DNA from 3 places in the Paenibacillus cucumis (ex Kampfer et al. 2016) genome. Region 3 is predicted to be linked to each of the others. Evidence: riboswitches for the same ligand, from Rfam matches in the RefSeq annotation. Region 3 holds a riboswitch; each other region holds the start of a gene.

Region 1 (7,064 bases), on a different contig from region 3:
TGGGCATCGATTAATGGTGCAAACGTTGGAGAATGCATGGGGGAGTGCCTCCTTATATCGTAGGTATATATATATATAACGCCGATTTCATGGTGTCGGATCACCCATATTAGGAAAAATATAACTAAAAACCCGCGCTATCAAGATAGGCGGGCTTTCTGCTGTTCTTCTTTCATCCACTGGGCAATCTGCCGTTTGCGTTCGAGAAAGGCAGGCTCTTCTGTTATTTCATCTCGTCTTGGACGGTCAAAAGGAACATGTACCTCGTGTAGCACAGCCGCCGGTCGATTGGATAATACATAGACCCGATCCGCCAGTAGTAGTGCTTCCTCGATATTATGGGTGATGAATAGCACCGAGCGACGATTCTGTTCCCAGATATCTAGCAACCAGCGTTGCATGTCGCTCCGCGTCAGAGCATCGAGCGCGCTAAATGGCTCATCAAGCAGCATCAGTTCCTGCGGGCTGAGCAGTGCACGAAGGAAAGCAACACGCTGTTGCATTCCGCCTGACAGTTGATGAGGATATGCCCGCTCGAAGCCTGCAAGGCCAACGCTGCCCAGCCACTGTCTTGCCTCTGCGAGCGCTTCGGCACGCGGAGCAACGGGAGCAGTGAACGTTGTAGCAGAAGCGATCTCACCTGCCAGCAACACATTGTCTTCAATGGTTCGCCATGGGAAAAGGGCAGGTTGCTGCGGCATATAGCTGATATGTCCGCGTTGTCCCGTAACCTGCTTGCCATTCATGAGCACTTCGCCGTCCTGTGGCTTGAGCAGGCCGCCGATGATGTGGAACAGGGTACTTTTCCCGCATCCGGAAGGGCCAACGATGGCGACAAACTCCCCTTTTTGTACCGTAAGGGACAAGCCATTCAACACAGACAGTTTCCGCCGCCGTTCCTTGAAGGACACATGCAAGTTAACAATGTCTAGCGCGGGAGGAACCGAAATGGAACCCGGACCATTCGTTTTATCCTTCGGGTATCTTTTCATAGGGAATCACTTCCTAAGTACATAATACGTTAACCTCTGCTATGCAAAACTAGCGCTTCTGTGGGCGCCAGCGAACGAGCAGCTTCTCTAACAGCGCAATGAGCAGGAAAAGAAGCAGGCTGAGTGCCACGATAATCATGATGGCAACAAAAAGGCGATCCGTGCGGTAAGCCGATTTCTGCAACATCATATAATAACCGATGCCTTTGTCGGCACCAATCCATTCCGCGATGATGGCACCCATGACACTGTATGTGGCGGCGATTTTGACACCGGAAAATATCGATGGAAGGGCATGCGGAAGCTCCAGTTTCCAAAAAATATGACGGCGATTCGCACCTGCCATGCGCATATAGTTCATCATCGCCGCATCCGTGCGTGTTAGACCGTCCATGGCAGCGACTGCTACCGGGAAGAAGCAGACCAGAATGATAGTAATCAATTTGGGTAGCAGGCCAAAGCCGAACCAGATCAGCAGGAGCGGTGCGAGTGCGATGGTCGGGATATTTTGACTAAGAATAAGTAGTGGATACAAAGCTGACTTCAGAAAAGGGATCAGATGCAGCACCATCGCAATGAACAGACCGACCGCTGTCCCGGCGACAAATCCGATAAGGGTTAGCTGAATCGTTGCAGAGGCGTGCATACCCAATCGGTCAGCCTGAGACGCTGCTTCGCGAGCGATATCGGACGGGGCGGGCAACATCCATTTCTCAATGTGGAATAGGGAGACGGCCCCTTGCCATATCGCAATAAAGAGAATAACCGCCACAAGGGGCGGCCATACACTTCTGAAATAGGTAAACATTAGCGATATTTCTCCGTCAGTGTATCCATGCTGAATCCGTCCGGGCTATGTGCGATTTTGATCTGGGAGATGATACTTGGACTACCGGCTTCCACAAGCACCTCGTGCATTTTGCGAACAACCTCCAGCAGTTCATCCAGTTCGCCTTCCATGGTGGTATCTAGCGCATTGACCTGATATTTCAGGCCGGATTGCTGAATCACTTCGATGGCACGGTCTACGTATGGATAGGAGTTCTCGCCGTTCGGTGTTTTGGGAATAACCTGAATACTGAGTAATGTACTTGCCATGAGAGATTAATGCTCCTTTCGGGTGTGGGTGGATAAGTAGATATGGTCGTTGTACTCTATACCACTCCGATTGCAGTTCCCTCCCTAGATCGCTGTTATCCCCGAATTTTTAAATTCATCTTATAAAAATATTTCAATGTCTACACGGACACTTCAATGACAGAATAACCTTCCAATCCCTGTTATCCCCAGATTTTTTTGATTCCCTTTTCCAAAGGGGAAAATCCGGTGATAAAGGCGACCGCTCCGCTTTTTCAGGTTTTTTCTGTCCTTTCCGTTATGGTGTAAATAAATAGTTTAAATTATCAAGACGAGTAAATTCGGGGATGCGGGTGACTGCTTCGCTTCTTTAGAAGGGTTCTGTCCTCTCCGTTTCTTGTGTACAAAAAATTCAACTTATCCATTAAGCTGTGGAAAAAATTCAAGAGAAAGCGTACTTCTGAGGTAGCTTTCCATAGAAAGCCCTATAAGTGATCGCTTCGCTTCTTCAAGTTTTTCCTGTCCTCTTCGTTCAAAACGTGTAAATATCAAAGTTCATGGTTACATTTAGATTTAATATTACTGTGGTAAAAATTCGTTGGTGTATGCTTTCGTTACATCAATCTCTTTATCCAGCAGTTTCTTGCTGAACATCCAGTCGGTGTAGTTCTTCCACACCTCTTCCTTTTGTTCACCCCAGCGAGGGGCATCATCTTTGTATTTCGGGCTGAGCCACTTTTGACTTGCGAGTACTAATTCTTTGTCCAGGTCGGGAACAGCTTTGATCAAAATGTTCGCTGCTTCTTCAGGGTGATCAATCGCATATTGATATCCTTCAGAAGTGGCCTTCAGGAAAGCTCTCACCAGTTCAGGGTCTTTCTGAATCGTCTGTTCATTGGTCACGAGTACAGGGGTGTAATAGTCCAGCGCTTTGGCATAATCCTTCACATATAACATGTCAATCGGTTCCCCGCGTAATTCAGCCTCAATTCCTGTCCAGGCATAGAAAATCCACGCAAAGTCGATGTCCCGTTTCACAGCTGTGAAGAAGTCGGCATCGCCCATGTTAATCTTTTTGACTTTGGATACGTCAGCACCTTCGCCCTCCATAATGGATTGCATCACCGCTTCTTCCACCGGGGAACCCCAGCCGCCGTAAGTTTTACCTTCAAAGTCTTTGGGTGATTTGATCTTACGATCCACTGGAGCGGCAAAACCGGATGTATTATGCTGAATAACTGCGGCAATCGACACAAGGGGAACGTCCTGCGTACGCGCCTGAGTTACACTTTCCTGATAACTGACGCCAAACGGTACCTCACCCGAGGCAACCATCGTATCCGCACCGCCGGCTCCTGGCTGTACAATCTCCACATTTAAACCTGCTGCTTTATAAAAACCTTGGTCCACCGCTGCATACAGACCGGTATGATTCGTATTTGGAGTCCAGTCGAGCACGACCTTTACATCTTTCCGTGCAGTACCGCTCCCCTGGTTGGTTTGGTCCGAACCTGTCGCACCTTGCTGCTCTGTTGGAGCGGCTTCTTTGCCACCACATGCAGCTACGGTAACGAGTAGCACACACATGAGTAACATTCCCATCGTTTTACGCCATTTCATCGTGTTTCTCTCCTTCGGTATGTCCGGCCGGATGGCACGGGGGTACTCCTTGGCTTCATATCCAATCCCTTTGCATAAATCGACGGATTTATACGTGCGGGTTATCCGAATAACGTCATTTTTCTGTTTCTGCTTGTCAAAAGAAAACAAAAAAAGCGCCCCGTAATCTGGGACGCGTGCAGGCGTGAGAGAGTGGCGTTCAGCTTATAGCTGTGCCGTTGCAATATACTCCGATTCCTACGCTGGCATGATCCAGATCAGGTCTAAGGGTTAGTATCTTGATGGGATACACTCTCAGCCGGCCAATTCCGACTCCCCTGGGAAACTATGAAGTTACGGGCATTACTAGGTGTAATTATAGGCCAGTGACGGGAGTGTGTCTAGTCGGTAAATCGTTCACAGAATGTTCACTTATGTGAGTGTAGCCCGATTGTCTATAATGATCCAAGTTACAGAAAGGATGAGTGTATTGCCAGTAAGCAAGAAACAACAAGTGATTTTTGGACTTATGATGTGTACAGGAATGGTCGTAGTGATGATGACCTTCAATCTATGGCATACGGGGATGTTAAGTCAGATGTCCGTGCCGCAGCTATTGCTCCAATTTGTAATCTGTTTTGCCATCGCCTTTTTGGTGGAGTCGTTCATCGTGGGACCGATAGCGAGAAAAATCACATTTTCCTTCTCATTTGCGAGGTCGAGTAAAATTAAAGGTTTAGTTACGATGTCCTTTTTCATGGTAATCGGCATGGTTTTGCTCATGTCTTTATATGGCATCATTACAGCCTATACTGCAGGTCAGCTAGAAGGAGATTCCGTAATCAATGCGTATCTTCATACGATTGTACGTAACTTCGGTCTGGCATTGCCTTATCAGTTGATTGTACTCGGGCCGCTAGTGCGTTATGTATTTGGCAAGTTGTTCAAGGAACCAGCAGCCGTTGCGTCGGTTTAAATCATCGTATCGTTATCCATCATAACAAAAGTATTTCCTGGGCAATCCTGTGGTTTAAGAAGTTCTAGCGTAAGCGATCCAAAACAAAATACCAATAACCACAGCGGCAATAATGATGGTAGTGAAAACTCCGCTCAACCATGAACCTCGCTGGGCTTGGCGGGCAAGTTCATCTGCTCTTTGTTTGGCGGCTTCGCCCTCGGATGAATTCAGATGGTTTGGGTCCATATTCATGCAATATCTTCTCCCCTCGACAGCTTAATTTACCATAGTCTGAACTGTTATATAGGACAACTCATATATATTTGAAAAACGGTTACTCGACTAATTGTTTAATGGAAGCTAAAGCCATGACGATACTAATTGCAAGAAGGAAAATACCTCTGAATTTAATACGTATGATGTCGGAAAGTATTAACTCGTCTTTATTCCGGTTGAAAGGCCAGGAATTCGGTATGAGCAGGGCTCTGATTCCAAAGACGAGTCCGAATAAACTAATCAACAGAAAGATGATGAAGAAAAACATAAATTCACCCCTTGTTGTTTTAGAAGTTATTTCAATTGTACTTGATCCAGCTTTGGAAAGATACGTAAACGGGCATATATGAGTTGCAATGTTGTTCTGTCTTCGTATATACTGAGAAACACAATTACAGATCGGATCATGCCGTTGAAGAGAATCCAACTCAGAGGCGTTTTCGCCAGGGAGCGAATTGAAATTATCCCAAGTTAACCGGAACCGCCCGTTATCGCGGACCAAGAGGCTGATCAGGAGATTTGAACTGATTTGGCAAGTTGGGTGGCACCGCGAGCAGAGCGCTCCTCGTCCCAAGGGATGAGGGCGCTCTTTGTATTTTTTTAGCCAAAGGAGACGGTGATCATGTTAGACATGAAGTGGGTTCGTGCACATGCAGAAGAGGTTCAGGCGGCGGCAGACGGGAAAAAGATCAAGGTGGATATTGCTGTGTTACTACAGCGGGATGACGAGCGCAAGGTACTTTTGCAGCAAACAGAAGAATCGCGTCGTCAGCGTAATACACTATCGGCTGAGATCGGGAAGCTCATGCAGTCGGGTGAGCGTGAGCAAGCGGAGAAGATGCGGGCACAGGTTAAACAATTGAATGAACAGCTGGAGCAAGAGGAAGCCAAGCTGGCGGTAATCCAGGAGGAAGTGACCAGACTGCAATGGCTGTTGCCTAATATCGTGTCGCCAGATACGCCTGTGGGCTTGTCGGATGAAGATAATGTAGAGCTACGGCGAGTGGGAGAGCTACCTGTGTTTGACTACGAGGCCAGAGATCATGTCGAGCTGGGAGAGATGCACGAACTGATCGACATTCCGCGCGGCGTGAAGATCGGTGGAACGCGAAGCTATGTATTGAAGGGGGCAGGTCTGTTGTTACACCGGGCGGTACAGCAACTTGCACTGGACCTGTTGCTGAAGCAGGGATTCACCCCGCTGGAGGTTCCACTCATGGTCAGGGAGGATACACTGGTAAACACCGGATTTTTCCCGACAGGTAGGGATCAGGTATATGAATTGCAAGGAGAGAACAAATGGCTGGTCGGCACATCGGAAGTACCGCTGGTTTCTTATTATGCGGATGAAGTGATTGATGTGAAAGAGCCCGTAAAGCTGGCCGCAATATCGACATGTTTCCGTAGTGAAGTAGGCTCGGGAGGACGGGATGTACGGGGCTTGTACCGTGTACACCAATTTGCCAAAGTAGAACAGGTCATCCTGTGTGCGCCGGATGCGGCGGAATCGGAACGGATGTTACAGGAGATTACGGGACATGCAGAGGAATTGCTGCAACGGCTTGAATTGCCCTATCGTGTAGTGGCGGTATGTACGGGAGATATGTCTCAGAAAACGTACAAACAGTATGACATCGAAACATGGATGCCAAGCCGCGAAGCATATGGGGAAACTCATTCGTCGTCGAATTTGCATGATTTTCAGGCTCGGCGTTCGAACATTCGCTGCCGTGATGAGGAGGGCAAGTTGGTCTACTGCCATACGCTCAACAATACTGCCGTAGCTTCACCGCGCATTTTGATCCCACTGCTGGAAAACCATCAGCAGGCAGATGGCAGCATTTATATTCCGGAAGCTTTGCGTCCATATATGGGCGGGGCCGAACGCCTGATTTTGCCAGAGCATGAGCAGGGTGAATAGAAGAAATACAGTGGTTTCAACTTAATGAAATGAAAGAAGCAAATAAAGAGGAGCCCTTATCGGGTTCCTCTTTATTCAAACATATGATCAATAGCCCATTGAATTTTTTTTCTGTATTTCTGGTGTTTGTATACGCTCCATAGTTCACCTGTATTTTTAACGCAGCTTCCATTCAAACTCGTTAATAATTTCGATTTTTCCGGATTGCAATGCCTTTTTCAAAACGATTGCAGGCCGTTCT
Region 2 (7,064 bases), on a different contig from region 3:
GTTTTGGTTACAGCCAGGTATCGCTTTTATTCTTCTGGCTGCGCTGTGTGCTATCGTGCTGAACAGTCTTGTGTTAGATATGTGCCTGAGTCGTATGGAGAAAAAACTGCTGGTGCAAATGTTAGATTTGTTCGCCGATGTAAGACATCGGTATCATCAGCATGGCATGGTTGAGGAAGCGCTCTATGAAGCGTCCGAAGCAGGTACAGGAGAAGCTGCCGAGCAGGTGAGGCTAATCTATGAAGCGTTGACTTCTCCCGACCCCAATGAAGCACTTGAACGATATTATGAAGTGGCACCCAACCGTTTTCTCAAAGGTTTTGCCGGGATATCTTATATGGTGATGGAGTTCGGAGATAAGGATAAGGAGCAGGGCTCCATCTATCTGAAAGGTATAGGTAATCTTACTCAGGAGATACACCTGGAGATATTAAGGCGTGACAGGCTTGATTATCTGCTACAAGGGTTAAACGTGATTGCTCTTGTACCTGTACTCTTTACAGGGCCAATTGAGCGTTGGGCTCGGGTCAGTTTCCCGACGATGGATGATTTTTATCGAAGCAAACTTGGTTTTATCACTAAAATATCCATATACATTATCATCATTGTTGCTTACTTGCTATTACAGCGTCTTCAGCAATATGATGAAACCCGCTACCGCTCCGGGAAGAAACAATCCAGACTGGATCGTTTTTTGTATAAGCATATTTTTTTGCGGAGGCTGGCGATGCTCTTTGCAGCCAAACCAGGAACAACTCCTTACAATCAGACGATCAGGTTAATGAGAGAGAGCAGTACCGAGCTGAAATACGAATGGTTAGCTATTCGCAGATTATTGTTATTCGCAAGTTGTCTGGTTCTGACTGTAGGCTTGATTCTTTTGCTACATCAAGTCGAGCGTAATCACATATTGCACGATCCAATCAGGGATGACCGCATGTTTGGTGCAATGTCAGAGGCAGATTTGAAAGTTGCCCGAGATAAGACCGCACTGGATGGAAAGGTTATGGCGTATGTTGAGATGAAGCGGGCGGCCACATACGAAGATATTTCCGTCGCGCTGTTGCAGCTTGCACCAGCCCAGCTTGATCATGATGCTCAGACAGCAACAATTCAGCGGATTATAGACAAGATCGAATCATATAACAACCAATATATGCGATGGTGGGAAATTGTTTTGGCACTGCTTATAGGTATAGGGGGCTATAATCTGCCCATCTGGCTTATGTTGTTCCAGCGTAAAATGCGAAGGTTGGATATGAGGCATGAAATTTATCAATTTCAGACAGTCATTTCGATTTTACGAGAGATGGATCGAATGTCTGTGGAGGAGATCGTAGAATGGCTTAATCGATTCGCTGTCATTTTCAAAAGGCCACTACAAAAGTGTTTGTTGCACTTCGAACATGGGGCTGAACAAGCGCTTGAACAATTAAAAGAGGAGGTGGGTTTGCCTGAATTTCAACGTTTGATTGATAAACTGCAACTGGCTCTAGGTAAAATATCCATTCGAGAAGCTTTTGATGATTTAGAAAGCATGATGGCCTTTTATTTTGAACAGCGCAAACAGGAGTATAGCAAAATCATTGATATCAAGGCTGGATGGGGGAGGACGATCGGTTTTACACCCATGTACGCTCTGATCTTCATGTATCTTGTTATTCCGCTGGTAGGCATGAGTTTTGTACAGATGAGCATGTATTATGAACAAATCCAGAAACTGTAGTGTTTCGCTTTTACGAAGAACTGAAAAATAATCATTCATAACACTCTAGGAGGGTATTTAGTATGAATAATGCATCAAGTGCTTTGAAGGTGGCAGCGGGGATATTTTTGACGATTGCTTTGATTACGATTGTGGTGTTGTTATTTATTTCGGCTCAGGAGGCAACGAAAACAGCCCAGAATAACTTTGCAGATATTCAAACCGAGCTTTCTCAGGCAGCATTTACGGTGTATGACGGAACAACCATCAGTGGATCACAAGTGACCAATGCTTTACGGAAATACGCGGACAAGGACCAGTTTGGTATTCAGGTTATTACAGGTAAAAACAAAGGCGGACAGTGGTACGGTAATCAGCTCAACATCTCTCAGGACGTTAATAATGCGGACTATGGTTCTGTCATTGCACCTGATGACAAGGTAGGCAGCATTAATCAGACGATGAGTGAAAAGGACAATCAATACGTTAATCCAAGCGGTAAATTTAAGGCCATTATCGTTAAAGACCGATCCAATGTGGTTAGAGGTCTGATATTCCAGCAATCCTGACTGGAGCTGGTTGAATATGACCCGGAACACACAGCATATGATGCTGTTCTGTACGGCGGTTGTCCTTTTTGTGACAGCCTGCCTGTACGGGCAGTGGAATATCCGTATTTTAAACGAAGCCTTGAATGACAGGGTGAAAACAAATGCGGCTATGGAAGGAAGAGTTCATACGACACTTCTTACAGGTGGTTTTGTCGGATACACCGGAGCTGAGGTTCTGCATACGGTGCGGCAAATGACAGGTACAGGGGTTCATGTTGAGTTAGACGGTCATGAGTATGTGGTTGATCCACTTGAACATCGATCAGCTATGATTCCGGTTGAGCTGGATGGGAATTATCGAGTTGAATATAACCGAAGTGCATCGGGTGAATTGTTAAAGCTTTCTTTTTGGAAGGAGGTACAGAGACCGTGATCAATGCAGTATCCAAATTGTTTGCGGTATTGCTTGCCGTTCTACTGCTCTATGTGTATCCTGCAGCCGAGACTGCTGAACGTCAGGATGATATTGCACGCTTGACAGCGACTCAGAGTGTCATACGATTTGTGGATGCTGTCCGCACCAAGGGATATATCTCACCTCGAATGCTCGCGGAGTTTCAAGAACAGTTAGCCCAAACGGGCAATAACTATGACATATCCATGGAACATTTACACAAAAAATATGTCCCCCAGTATTCAGATCCGATGATTCAGAGTAGCTTCACGGGTACATACGAGGTTGTTCATGATGCATACTACTTGTCACAGATTCAGGAGCGGTTATATCCGTTGTCTAGCACATTGTCCGTCGATGATCCCGGGCGCAGATATACGCTCAATATGGGTGACTTCTTCACCGTGAGTCTTAAGAGTACCAACCGCACACCTTCCATGATGATACGAGAATGGTTACAAGGTACAGTTCAGGCTTCTGCGGTTTTTGCTTCTTATGGAGGTATGGTACTGAATGAAGATTACTGAGCTTTCTATCGTGTTTATTCTCATTTTCTTTCCGTTATTTTATATCCTCTCGTTTCATACGCAAGATGCGCAAGAGGCCAATGAACTGGCTTATCGCTACAAAACAGCGTTACAAACCGCAGTGATGGATGCTGGCGCGGTCATGCACCAGAATGAAAAACAACATGCTGAAGCAGGTTATGATTCTGCCAAGTTTGTTAAAGCGGATAAGGAACTAGCATTGACTACCTTTACCCAAACGATGGCATTAAACATGGGCATACAGGATGACAAGGAAGCTATTCAACATATGTTTGATTATATTCCAGCGATTGTAGTTCTGGATTATGATGGTTATTACATTTTTGCCAAGGAAACCGAGATGACTGGGGAGATGGAAAAGTCTCATAGACATGTGTGGAGTCCCAAAAAACCTTATACATATTCAGATTCAGACGGAAATAGCATTAATTTCACACTTGACGGTTATGTGTATGCTTATGATGCTGGTGCAGGGAAATGGATCGAAGGATTTCAGCAGGAGCTGGCCTCGAATTCCACGATTCCATTGCTTCAGGACTCTACAACTTTTGAACAGGTGCGGCGTAGCCGGATCGTGACCCGAATACAGGAAGAGCTTGCAGACGTAATCAATCGACATAATGAATTTTCCAGGAGAAATGGTGTCGCTTATCTATTCACGATGCCTTTAGTCTCGCAGGAAGATTGGTACAATTCGATCAATGATACGGGTATTATGGCTTTTATACAGGGGATCGCTGTAGGGGGTCAGAAGATTAACAATTATGCCATTGGTGGAGGCCGGCTAGTCAAAAAAACAGCGATCATTGGCGGGATTGATCCCGAAACAGGCATAAAATATCATTATCCTGCCACCTGTAACCCCGGTTTTCGTGCTGAAGAGGTGTTTACAACTGCAAGACAGGCAGCGGCCAGAGGTTATTTCGAATATGATTGCTTCGCGCAAGTGTCATTACTTTCAGAAAAGACTGAACCTGTGCTAGAATAGGGTTTTGGAACGTGAACTAAAAGTAATGTATATAGATAGGAGCAGTCTCATCTTATGAGTTTATTGTCAGTAGAGAACGTCAGTCACAATTTTGGAGACCGTACGTTATTTAAAAATGTTTCGTTTCGTCTGCTTGCTGGAGAACGAGTGGGTCTGGTTGGGGCTAATGGTGCCGGAAAATCAACCCTAATGAATATTCTCACCGGAAAATTGCTTAAGGATAGCGGTAAAGTGGAATGGACGCCAAAAGTTCGATATGGCTATTTGGATCAACATACGAAGTTAACACCAGGCAAGACCATTCGTGATGTGCTTAAAGATGCTTTTTTGCCGCTACTGGAACTGGAGAAGCAAATGATGGCCATTACGGATCAGATGGCTGATGCCGATCCAGACAAACTTGAGCAGTTGCTTGAAGAAATGGGCGATATTCAGGAACAGCTTGAACAGGGCGATTTTTATCTGATTGATGTGAAAGTGGAAGAAATGGCAAACGGTTTGGGATTAAATGCAATTGGCCTTGATCGGGATGTTGCAGCTCTCAGTGGTGGACAACGTACGAAAGTCCTGCTTGCAAAATTGTTGTTGGAGAAACCCACTGCCCTTTTGTTGGATGAGCCGACAAACTATCTGGATGTAGAGCATATTGAGTGGCTAACTAGATATTTGAAAGACTACCCATATGCTTTTCTATTGATTTCCCATGATACAGAGTTCATGAATGAAGTGGTTAATGTCATTTATCATCTGGAATTTGCAAAATTGACGCGTTATGCGGCCAACTATGAGAAATTTCTTGAAATGGCGGATATGCAGAAAGCACAGCATATTGATGCCTATGAGAAGCAACAGGAATACATCAAAAAGCAGGAAGATTTCATTCAACGAAACAAAGCTCGAGCTTCGACCTCTGGTCGAGCGAAAAGCCGGGAAAAACAACTTGGAAAGGTCGAGCGAATTGATCGACCAGACGAAGCAGCAAAACCAACATTTAAGTTCAAGGATGCCCGCGCAAGCAGCAAAACCGTTTTTGAAGGTATTGATTTTGAGATCGGTTATACGTATCCATTACTACCTAAGATGACCATGACGATTGAACGTGGTGAAAAGATCGCGATTGTGGGGTGTAACGGGGTAGGTAAATCAACACTGCTTAAAACAATCTTGGGTAAAATAGCGCCAATAAGCGGAAAAACGTTTCTTGGAGATTATTTGGAGACGGCATACTTTGAACAGGAAGTGCGAGCCGGGAATATTACACCGATCGATGATGTATGGAACGAGTTTTCACATCTAACGCAGAACGAGGTGCGAGGACATCTTGCACGTTGCGGGCTCAAAAATGAGCATATTACGCGTCCGCTTAACATGCTGAGCGGGGGGGAGCAAGCCAAAGTCCGTTTGTGCAAACTATTGATGCGTGAGAGCAACTGGGTCTTGTTTGATGAGCCGACAAACCATCTGGATGTAACGGCGAAGGCTGAGCTACAGCGGGCGCTGAAGGAATATAAAGGAACCGTTTTACTTGTATCGCACGAACCGGATTTTTATGAAGGCTGGGTCACCAAAACGTGGGATGTAGAAGAGTGGTCCGAAAAAGCACGATGACAAAAAAAACCGGTTGTGGTAATATAGGCTACAACTTCATATGAACACTGGGGGGGCCGCACGATGCGGCTGAGATGGAAGAATGCGATTCCGGACCCTTTGCACCTGATCTGGATCATACCAGCGTAGGGAAGTGGCGCGTTTCAGCGAAAACGATAGTAATGATTCTTAACGTAAGAACAGGATTTTATTACATCGTGATGCCAAGCGGTTCAATATCAAATAAACAGTTATAGATTTGACTATCAAACTGTTTAACAGGTATTTGTCAGACGCTTGTGATTGAACTGAACCTTTGTTTATACGCAGCCACTCCCCTACGGGAGTGGCTTTTTTGGTTTTATATTTGTCATTACTACTTCTCCAAGCCTGTAGCTGAAAGGAGCGAGAACGAGATTGCATACCTTGATGTTTGATTATGATGCTCATGAATCAGGTAAAACTTCAACAGACCAGTGGTACAAGCGGACAGATAAATCTGTACCAACCTGTGGACTAGAGCAAGACTTTTTTGAGTTACATGTGATATCTACGAATAAAGCGGAACAGTCAGTCATGTTGAAGGCAGTCAAAGATATTTGGCCTTATGTGCATTACATTCATATCCGGGAAAAGCAACTCTCGCAACAGGAATGTTTTAACTGGGCCAAATTGATGGCAGAAGCGGGTGTTCCAGCTTCCCGCATTGTAATCAACGGTGCGAACCTATATTCGTCAGGCTATTTTTATCAAGGGGTACATTGGAGCCAAGATATGCTGGAAAGGGCAAAAGTAATGGTAAAGCCGGAGAACAAGCATGATTTGAGGCTCCGGTTGGGGATATCGGTGCATTCGTTGCATGAAGCGAGAATTGCCGAAGAGTATGGCGCGGATTACCTTTTTTTCGGGCATGTGTACGCAAGTGCAAGCAAACCGGATTCTGTAGCGAGGGGATTAGATGCGTTATCGGAAGTGTGCTCCAGTGTCAAGGTGCCTGTTATTGCAATTGGGGGGATTCAGCCAGATAACATTCGGGCCGTCAGGTCTGCGGGAGCCAGGGGTGCTGCTGTGATCTCAAGTGTGTTAAAACATGCAAACCCTGCTCATGCTGCTGCGCTTCTTAAACAGGCTGTGGAAGCGGTGAAGTGAATGTTTCTCGATCAAAAAGTTGGAAATGACGCCAACCTAATAAGATCGGAATGTTGTTCAAACAAGGAGATGACAAAATGGT
Region 3 (7,064 bases):
CATGATGCGCGCCTTGTACAATCCATTCTTCTGAATAAGGATTCGTCTGATTAGCGGCAAGTTGTTCGGCAATCGGATAAGGGGCCTTCTCATCTTCTGTACCATGAATAAAGAAGATTGGGAACGGATAGTCCTTTTTCTTCACTTCCTGATACGGGATTTGCTGCAAGCCGGTACCGTTCAAGATCGGGAAGAGCAACTTCATAATCTCGAGCGTAGGCTGACGCGGCAGATTGATCTGATTATGAATGTTGTGGTACAGCGTATCCGGCTCCAGCAGGAATGTACTGTCCAGAATCATGGCATCCACTTCTTTGGTTAGCAGTCCGGTTTGCAGAGCCGTGCCTGCTCCCATGGAAAATCCCCAGACGACCAGCTCCTGTGCTCCGCGCTGTTTAGCAAACTGAATAGCTCCCAGCAATTGCTGAGACTCAGCTTTACCACCTGTTGCTACCGCTCGGTTGACCTGAGAGGCAAAGCCGTAATCGAACATCACCACATTAAACCCGAGCTGGTGCGCGTAATGGGCGAGGTCATACATAGGCACCCAGGTTTCCTCCCGATTGGCTCCATAACCGTGGCTGAAGATGATGGTTTTGCCCGTATCGGTATTCGCAGGGATATACCAGCCTTGCATGGTTCTGCTACCGTCGGCCGCAGGGAATGTAATGTCCTCATATTTCATGTTTTTGGCCTGCATCGGGTTCGAAAACACCGGTGCGACCGTAGGGTTGGAGAGCACCCAAGCAATATAACCGTGTAAGGCAATAAAACAAAACAACAGAAAAAATACAACGGAGAGCAGCAACGCTACGACAATATGTTTGAACCGAATCAGCCTCGGTGACAACGAAGAGGGCAGATCGGACACTTTGGTATGCAGCGGGGCTTCGCTCTGGGATGTCGGATACATGCACGCCCCTCCTTTGAGTTTCGGTTGAGGATTAATATGGACAAGGACAAGATCATAACGATATGAAAATAGCATATAGGTACTTTTTAGCACGTATTCATGACAATGGCATCCTAATGCTAAAGTCACGCTTTTGATATTTTATCTAAATTCGTTTCTATCTTTATCGTATGTCCCGATATAGTCAAAGTCAATTGATTGGAGGTATTTGTTACGCAATTGTTATATAGTTCTTAAGATGTAGAGGTAACAATTCCATAGTGTGTAAATTACAGGAGATTACGATGTGCCAATTGGATATCCTTGTTCATTTTTTTGTTTTCAGATCATCTTCAAAACGGTTCTTTTTGGTTTACAGATGAGACCGTTTCTCATATAATTTATGTAACCAAGTTTCATGTGATGAAACATGAGGAGGGCATCATGCCATGGAAGACCGCAAGTTAACCGTCCGGGCTGTAGAACGGGCGCTGGATATATTATTATGTTTTACCACGCGCAGTGATCTTGGACTCACTGAAATTGCTAGTCAGATCGGTTTGCACAAAAGTACGGTACATCGATTGATGGCTACACTGGAGGATCGGGGGTTCGTAATACGTGATGCGGCAACCGAAAAGTATCGGCTAGGTATTCGGATCTGGGAGCTGTCAGCGCATATGTCACGTAGTGACGATCCTGCAATTTTGCTGTTACCTGCAATGGAGAGGCTGCGTGATCGCTTGGGCGAAACCGTAAGTCTCTACCTTCGTGACGGCGGTGAACGGATTCGGATTCAGGCTGTGCAGAGTGATCAGGCGATTCGGCGGGTTGCACCTGTAGGGGTCAGACTGCCGCTTTCCGTAGGAGCCTCCAGCAAAGTATTAATGGCTTTTGCCGCTGATGAGGATCGGGAGGAACTGATGAACGGCCCGGAATGGCCAGTATTTATCGATCCGGCCGTCTATCTGGCACAAATGGAAGACATTCGAGTGAGTGGCTACGCAACCAGCTATGAGGAACGCGAGCCGGGAGCTGCCGCTGTGTCTGTGCCAATTATGGATCGCAGAGGCAACATTGCAGCAGCGCTTTCCGTGTCTGGACCTGTTAGCAGGCTCTCGCAAGAGACATTACATGAGTACGCGCCTGTGTTGAAAGAAGCAGCTGTACAAATGGGACTTATGTTGCCATAGGGGAAGGCTCTTGCATGAAGTTTTGCTCGAAGGGAATTTCCTCTCTGGAATATTAAGGTTGAATTTAAGCCCAGATTACGCTACTCTGTAATGGACGACCCAGCGGGGTCGGTTGAATGTCATATTTTAAGTTGAACAGCGGCTTGATTGTCGCAATACGTTTACGTTACTGGGGGAGTCCGAATTGTCCGGACTGAGACGGGATCGCATGAGATCCCGGACCCTTTGCACCTGATCTGGATCATACCAGCGTAGGGAAGTAATCGGCCATATGACCACAGACACCACAGACGTTAACCCGGGATCCATGCTGTATTGCAGCAGGTGGCCCTTGTTGCGTGTATGGTGATGGACATTAGTCGGTTCCTTCGGAACCGGCTTTTTTTATTTACAGCGGCAAGCAGAGATTCAGTTGTTGTATTTCACCTTGGAAGTGACAGCACAATAATTGCGGCATATATGCCTGGACTTCTAAGAGAAGTGATCTCGTGTTTCGTGCTCATGCTGATTGTACATAAAAGTTGTCTTTTGGATCATTCTAGCTGCTTATGCAGGGTCAATCCTGCTGTGCTTCTGTGCTCTGCTTTTTCCAGACAGGTGTGGTAAGTCAAAGCTGTCACATTGGTGGACGATATGGGCAAATGAAGATCACAGAGGAGGAAACAGGAGACATGAATACAGGTAACCAAACAGGGCAACAGATGGGAATAGAGGAAACAGGGCGCGATGGTCATCCGGTGGAAAAGAAAACCGGAGCGGCTGGAGGGGTACAACCCTTCCCGGGCAGCCGCAAAGTCTACATTCAGGGCTCACGACCGGACATTGCTGTACCGGAGCGTGAAATTGCCCTTCATGATACGAATACTCCCCAAGGGGTGGAGCATAATGAGCCGCTGCGTGTCTACGATACGAGCGGCCCGATGACCGATCCCGAATTCCAGATGGATATTCGGAAGGGATTACCTGCGCTCCGAAATCACTGGATTATGGAGCGCGGTGACGTTGAAGCATATGAGGGCCGCGCAGTGAAGCCGGAGGATAACGGATTGAAGGCGGGAGGACGGAGAGCCGGGGCAGAGGAGTACCCGGGATTCCGCGGTCAACCGCTACGTGCTCAGGCTGGACGCTCTGTCACACAGATGCATTATGCAAGGCAGGGCTTGATTACGCCCGAGATGGAGTACGCCGCTATTCGTGAAGGCGTAGAGCCTGAATTCGTGCGGCAGGAGCTGGCGAGCGGCCGGGCTATTCTTCCATCCAACATCAATCACCCGGAGAGTGAGCCGATGCTGATTGGGCGTCATTTTCACGTGAAGATCAACGCCAACATAGGTAATTCCGCTGTATCTTCCTCTATCGAGGAGGAGGTGGAGAAGATGACCTGGGCTGTTCGCTGGGGATCGGATACGGTAATGGATCTCTCCACAGGCAAAGACATTCATACCACACGGGAATGGATCATCCGTAACTCCCCAGTGCCGATTGGTACGGTGCCGCTCTATCAGGCACTGGAGAAGGTAAATGGCGAGGCGGAGGCCCTCACTTGGGAGTTGTACCGGGATACGCTGATTGAACAGGCGGAGCAGGGCGTGGACTATTTTACAATTCATGCGGGTGTGTTGCTCCGATATATTCCGATGACAGCGAAACGGATGACGGGAATAGTGTCTAGAGGCGGGTCAATTATGGCGGCGTGGTGCCTGGCACATCATCAGGAGAACTTTTTGTACACTCATTTTGAAGAAATCTGCGAGATTATGAAAAGGTATGACGTTGCTTTCTCCCTCGGGGACGGACTGCGTCCAGGTAGCATCTACGATGCCAATGATGAAGCACAGATGGCGGAGCTCGCCACACTTGGGGAATTAACGCAGATTGCATGGAAGCATGATGTGCAGGTGATGATTGAAGGGCCGGGGCATGTGCCGATGCACAAGATCAAGGAGAATGTGGATTTGCAGATGGAGATCTGCCAGGAAGCGCCGTTTTATACGCTCGGGCCACTGACCACAGACATCGCACCGGGATATGATCATATTACGTCTGCGATTGGGGCAGCGATGATTGGCTGGTTTGGTACGTCTATGCTCTGCTATGTCACTCCAAAGGAGCATCTGGGGCTTCCGAACAAGGATGATGTACGTGAAGGGGTTATCGCTTATAAAATAGCTGCCCATGCCGCAGACCTAGCCAAAGGCCACCCACGCGCTCAGCGCCGGGATGATGCACTGTCGAAGGCACGCTTCGAGTTCCGCTGGAGAGATCAGTTTAACCTGTCACTTGACCCAGAACGGGCACTGTCTTACCACGATGAGACGTTACCCGCAGAAGGGGCGAAGGAAGCACATTTCTGTTCCATGTGCGGACCGAAGTTCTGCAGTATGCGCATCACGCAGGACATCCGTGCCTTTGCCGCAGATCGCGGCCTGAACGATGATGAAGCAGTAGCCGCCGGGATGCAGGCGAAGGCTGAGGAGTATCGGGCGAGGTCGTAAGCTTCCACAACTGAAAAAAGTGACCCGACAGGACTGTAGTGCCTGAGCTTGGGTCACTTTTTTATGTTAAGTTGTAGGTTACTCGTAATATCCTTTTGCATAGACGGCTGCGGTTGAGAAGCAGAGATGTTTCATTTCATCCTGTTGATTTTCAGGCGGCATCTCCAGGAACCACGGCTCCTTCATATCTTCTCGGGTCATGGGTACCGGACGCCACAGGATCAAACCGATCTGATCGAACTGGAAACTGCAACCAAGCTCGGGATCTTCACGGTCATATGGCGCAATAGCGTCCAACTGCGGTATCAAAATGTCAGCCTCGGTGCCAAGCAGATCAAGTTCTCCCAGCATACACTTATACTCATCACTTTCATGAAATTCAATAAAATGTACTTTGCCTTGAGCATCATATTCCACGTTGGGATCAAAGCCGAAAGCTTCCGTTTGTTCAACTTCATTTTGTGTCATGCCTAAACGGATACCCCCGATGGATTGACCTGGTTCTACAGTGAGATGTTTCATGGTTACATTCCCTCCAAAATAAAAAGTCTACATAGTTGTGGCTGACCAACCTTGTCATGAAGCAGGGTACCGCGTACTAGAAACTGCAAACAGTGCGAAAATGCTTATACTTTCTTCGTGATACCGATATCCCGCTCCAGATTCGCGCCTAATAATGAAAGCGGCGTATAGATGGTCATACTTGTATCGGAAGATGCCTGCTCAGCGGCAGGAGCCATGGAAAGCTGAGCAGCGACAAGACAAGTATCCTTGCGTTCAAGAGCAAGCTGCTGCAATGCTTCTTCTAACGCGGTGATGTAGCCTTCCTGGTCACCTCGCATGATCATGTCGAATAGACCAGGGAGCAACACGGATTCAAGCTCAGGCTTGTTCTTTCCTGCCAAGTGTCGATCCATATAGTCACGATATCGAGCCATCGTCGGCTCTACGGTGGCAGGGTTGGTAAACGCAAGCAAATACCGCTTCGGATATTTTACCATCATCGCGAGCAGTGAATCGTCAATACCCGTTACCTTAATCGGTAACGGTTGTATTTGTTCCAGTACGGCAGCGAACAAGGTGCATGTTACAAGAATGGCGTCAGCGTGACAGCGGCTCATCCATTGCAATGTCTGATTTACTTTTTCCCGAACAAGCGCACTATTGAAATGCTCATCATGCTTGAGCCGATCAAGACCGGGGTCTACATAGTGAACCAGTTCGATATTATAGGAAGTCAAGGCTTGTTCAATCAACCTGATATTGGAGTGATGCGCGTGGAAACAGGCAATGGTGCTCATAGGCAATCCCCTTTATGTAGAGTGGCTACAAGACGCGCCTAGATCACACAATTAGAGTGAACCATCGGTTAAGAAACTTCGCGCCTGAAATGTCACCTTTTACACGTAGTATAGGGAGTAGCCGGAAAGATGTAAAGCGTTATCTCATGTTCATGGATACGTTCTTTTTCGCCATTTTTTGCTGTAAAATTTCATGGAAGGATAGGCCTTGAGTGTTCTCATTTTCCTTTTTGGGCACATTGGTCTCCGTGTTGCGCGGATATTGGTGGTGGTACGGGATCATTTGCTGAATAGGCATGCGGATCATCTTGGTTTCCTCCTTACATGCATGATGGACATGCATCGTTAGTTTGAATGTATATTCAACATTCGTTTTGTTGGTGAAAATAAAATGAATTCACCTTGTACGCATATAGGTACATATGACTTGTTACATGAAGAAGCGGAAATTCAATCGTTATTCCGACTCGGATGTAGTGATTTTACCCGGTATTCAGAAGATGTAAACGGTTTTAGGGAAATTCAGGAACAAAGAACCTGATATAAAAGGCGAGGCATGGGAGCATGGTATCGGTTGTTATGTGAATGGTCCTAATTTTAGGGAAGTCAATGGTGCTTGCCTCTAAGACATATGTCCAAGTGACTAGGTATGGTATATGCTAACTAACTTGGTTCTATGGTCGGGGTATATTGATCGAAAAATGTCAAAAAAGCTGCCAAGACCACTTGGCAGCTACAGGTTTCCTCATTTGATTCTCTCTTTAAATTCTTTTCTGAAGAGGGGTATCCGTTCGTATTACTTCCGTTACCTACGTTCGTTTACCGCAATATATACATCCACCTGTGTATGTTCCGGGTCTAAACTGCGTTCATCATAGTACTCAAAATCGCCGGTAAATGTACGGTCTTGCTGATGGCTCCACGCCCACACCGCTCCCCACACTTCGCTGACCACCTCAACCATGGGTCCGGTTCTCGAAGTAAACACTGCATAGGTAGCAGGCGGTAACTGTACCTCGTCGAAACCTTCAGGTAGTCGTTCTTCCTCGCCGATTTCATGTCCGATCAAAATGGTATATTCTCCAGCAATGCCATCCGCGTAATCCGTGTAACAGCCATAGCGTGCAGCCTCAGTATCCGGAATGTGTTCGGAGGCAAAATAACGGCCCCACAACGCACCGAT

The links. A riboswitch is a leader RNA that binds a small molecule or an ion and turns the genes downstream of it on or off. The one in region 3 is predicted to bind thiamine pyrophosphate.
Region 1: another riboswitch for thiamine pyrophosphate. It lies ahead of H7T88_RS24870 (ABC transporter substrate-binding protein); the one in region 3 lies ahead of thiC (phosphomethylpyrimidine synthase ThiC).
Region 2: another riboswitch for thiamine pyrophosphate. It lies ahead of H7T88_RS16650 (thiamine phosphate synthase); the one in region 3 lies ahead of thiC (phosphomethylpyrimidine synthase ThiC).

Annotation. Positions count from the first base shown of each region.
Region 1 is NZ_JACLIC010000045.1:98,102-105,165, forward strand. Features, by position in the region: gene H7T88_RS24850 (TatD family hydrolase) at 1-38, opposite strand, end outside; gene H7T88_RS24855 (ABC transporter ATP-binding protein) at 141-992, opposite strand; gene H7T88_RS24860 (ABC transporter permease) at 1,042-1,800, opposite strand; gene H7T88_RS24865 (MTH1187 family thiamine-binding protein) at 1,800-2,090, opposite strand; gene H7T88_RS24870 (ABC transporter substrate-binding protein) at 2,649-3,689, opposite strand; TPP riboswitch at 3,906-4,018, opposite strand; gene H7T88_RS24875 (DUF2798 domain-containing protein) at 4,159-4,644, shown strand; gene H7T88_RS24880 (hypothetical protein) at 4,699-4,878, opposite strand; gene serS (serine--tRNA ligase) at 5,525-6,823, shown strand.
Region 2 is NZ_JACLIC010000025.1:79,387-86,450, forward strand. Features, by position in the region: gene H7T88_RS16620 (hypothetical protein) at 1-1,726, shown strand, start outside; gene H7T88_RS16625 (ABC transporter permease) at 1,789-2,274, shown strand; gene H7T88_RS16630 (hypothetical protein) at 2,291-2,689, shown strand; gene H7T88_RS16635 (hypothetical protein) at 2,686-3,237, shown strand; gene H7T88_RS16640 (hypothetical protein) at 3,224-4,246, shown strand; gene H7T88_RS16645 (ABC-F family ATP-binding cassette domain-containing protein) at 4,301-5,854, shown strand; TPP riboswitch at 5,894-6,003, shown strand; gene H7T88_RS16650 (thiamine phosphate synthase) at 6,263-6,982, shown strand; gene thiO (glycine oxidase ThiO) at 7,060-7,064, shown strand, end outside.
Region 3 is NZ_JACLIC010000051.1:59,180-66,243, reverse strand. Features, by position in the region: gene H7T88_RS27005 (alpha/beta hydrolase) at 1-913, opposite strand, end outside; gene H7T88_RS27000 (IclR family transcriptional regulator) at 1,342-2,085, shown strand; TPP riboswitch at 2,247-2,360, shown strand; gene thiC (phosphomethylpyrimidine synthase ThiC) at 2,787-4,580, shown strand; gene H7T88_RS26990 (hypothetical protein) at 4,659-5,102, opposite strand; gene H7T88_RS26985 (aspartate/glutamate racemase family protein) at 5,207-5,881, opposite strand; gene H7T88_RS26980 (hypothetical protein) at 6,021-6,188, opposite strand; gene H7T88_RS26975 (zinc ribbon domain-containing protein) at 6,687-7,064, opposite strand, start outside.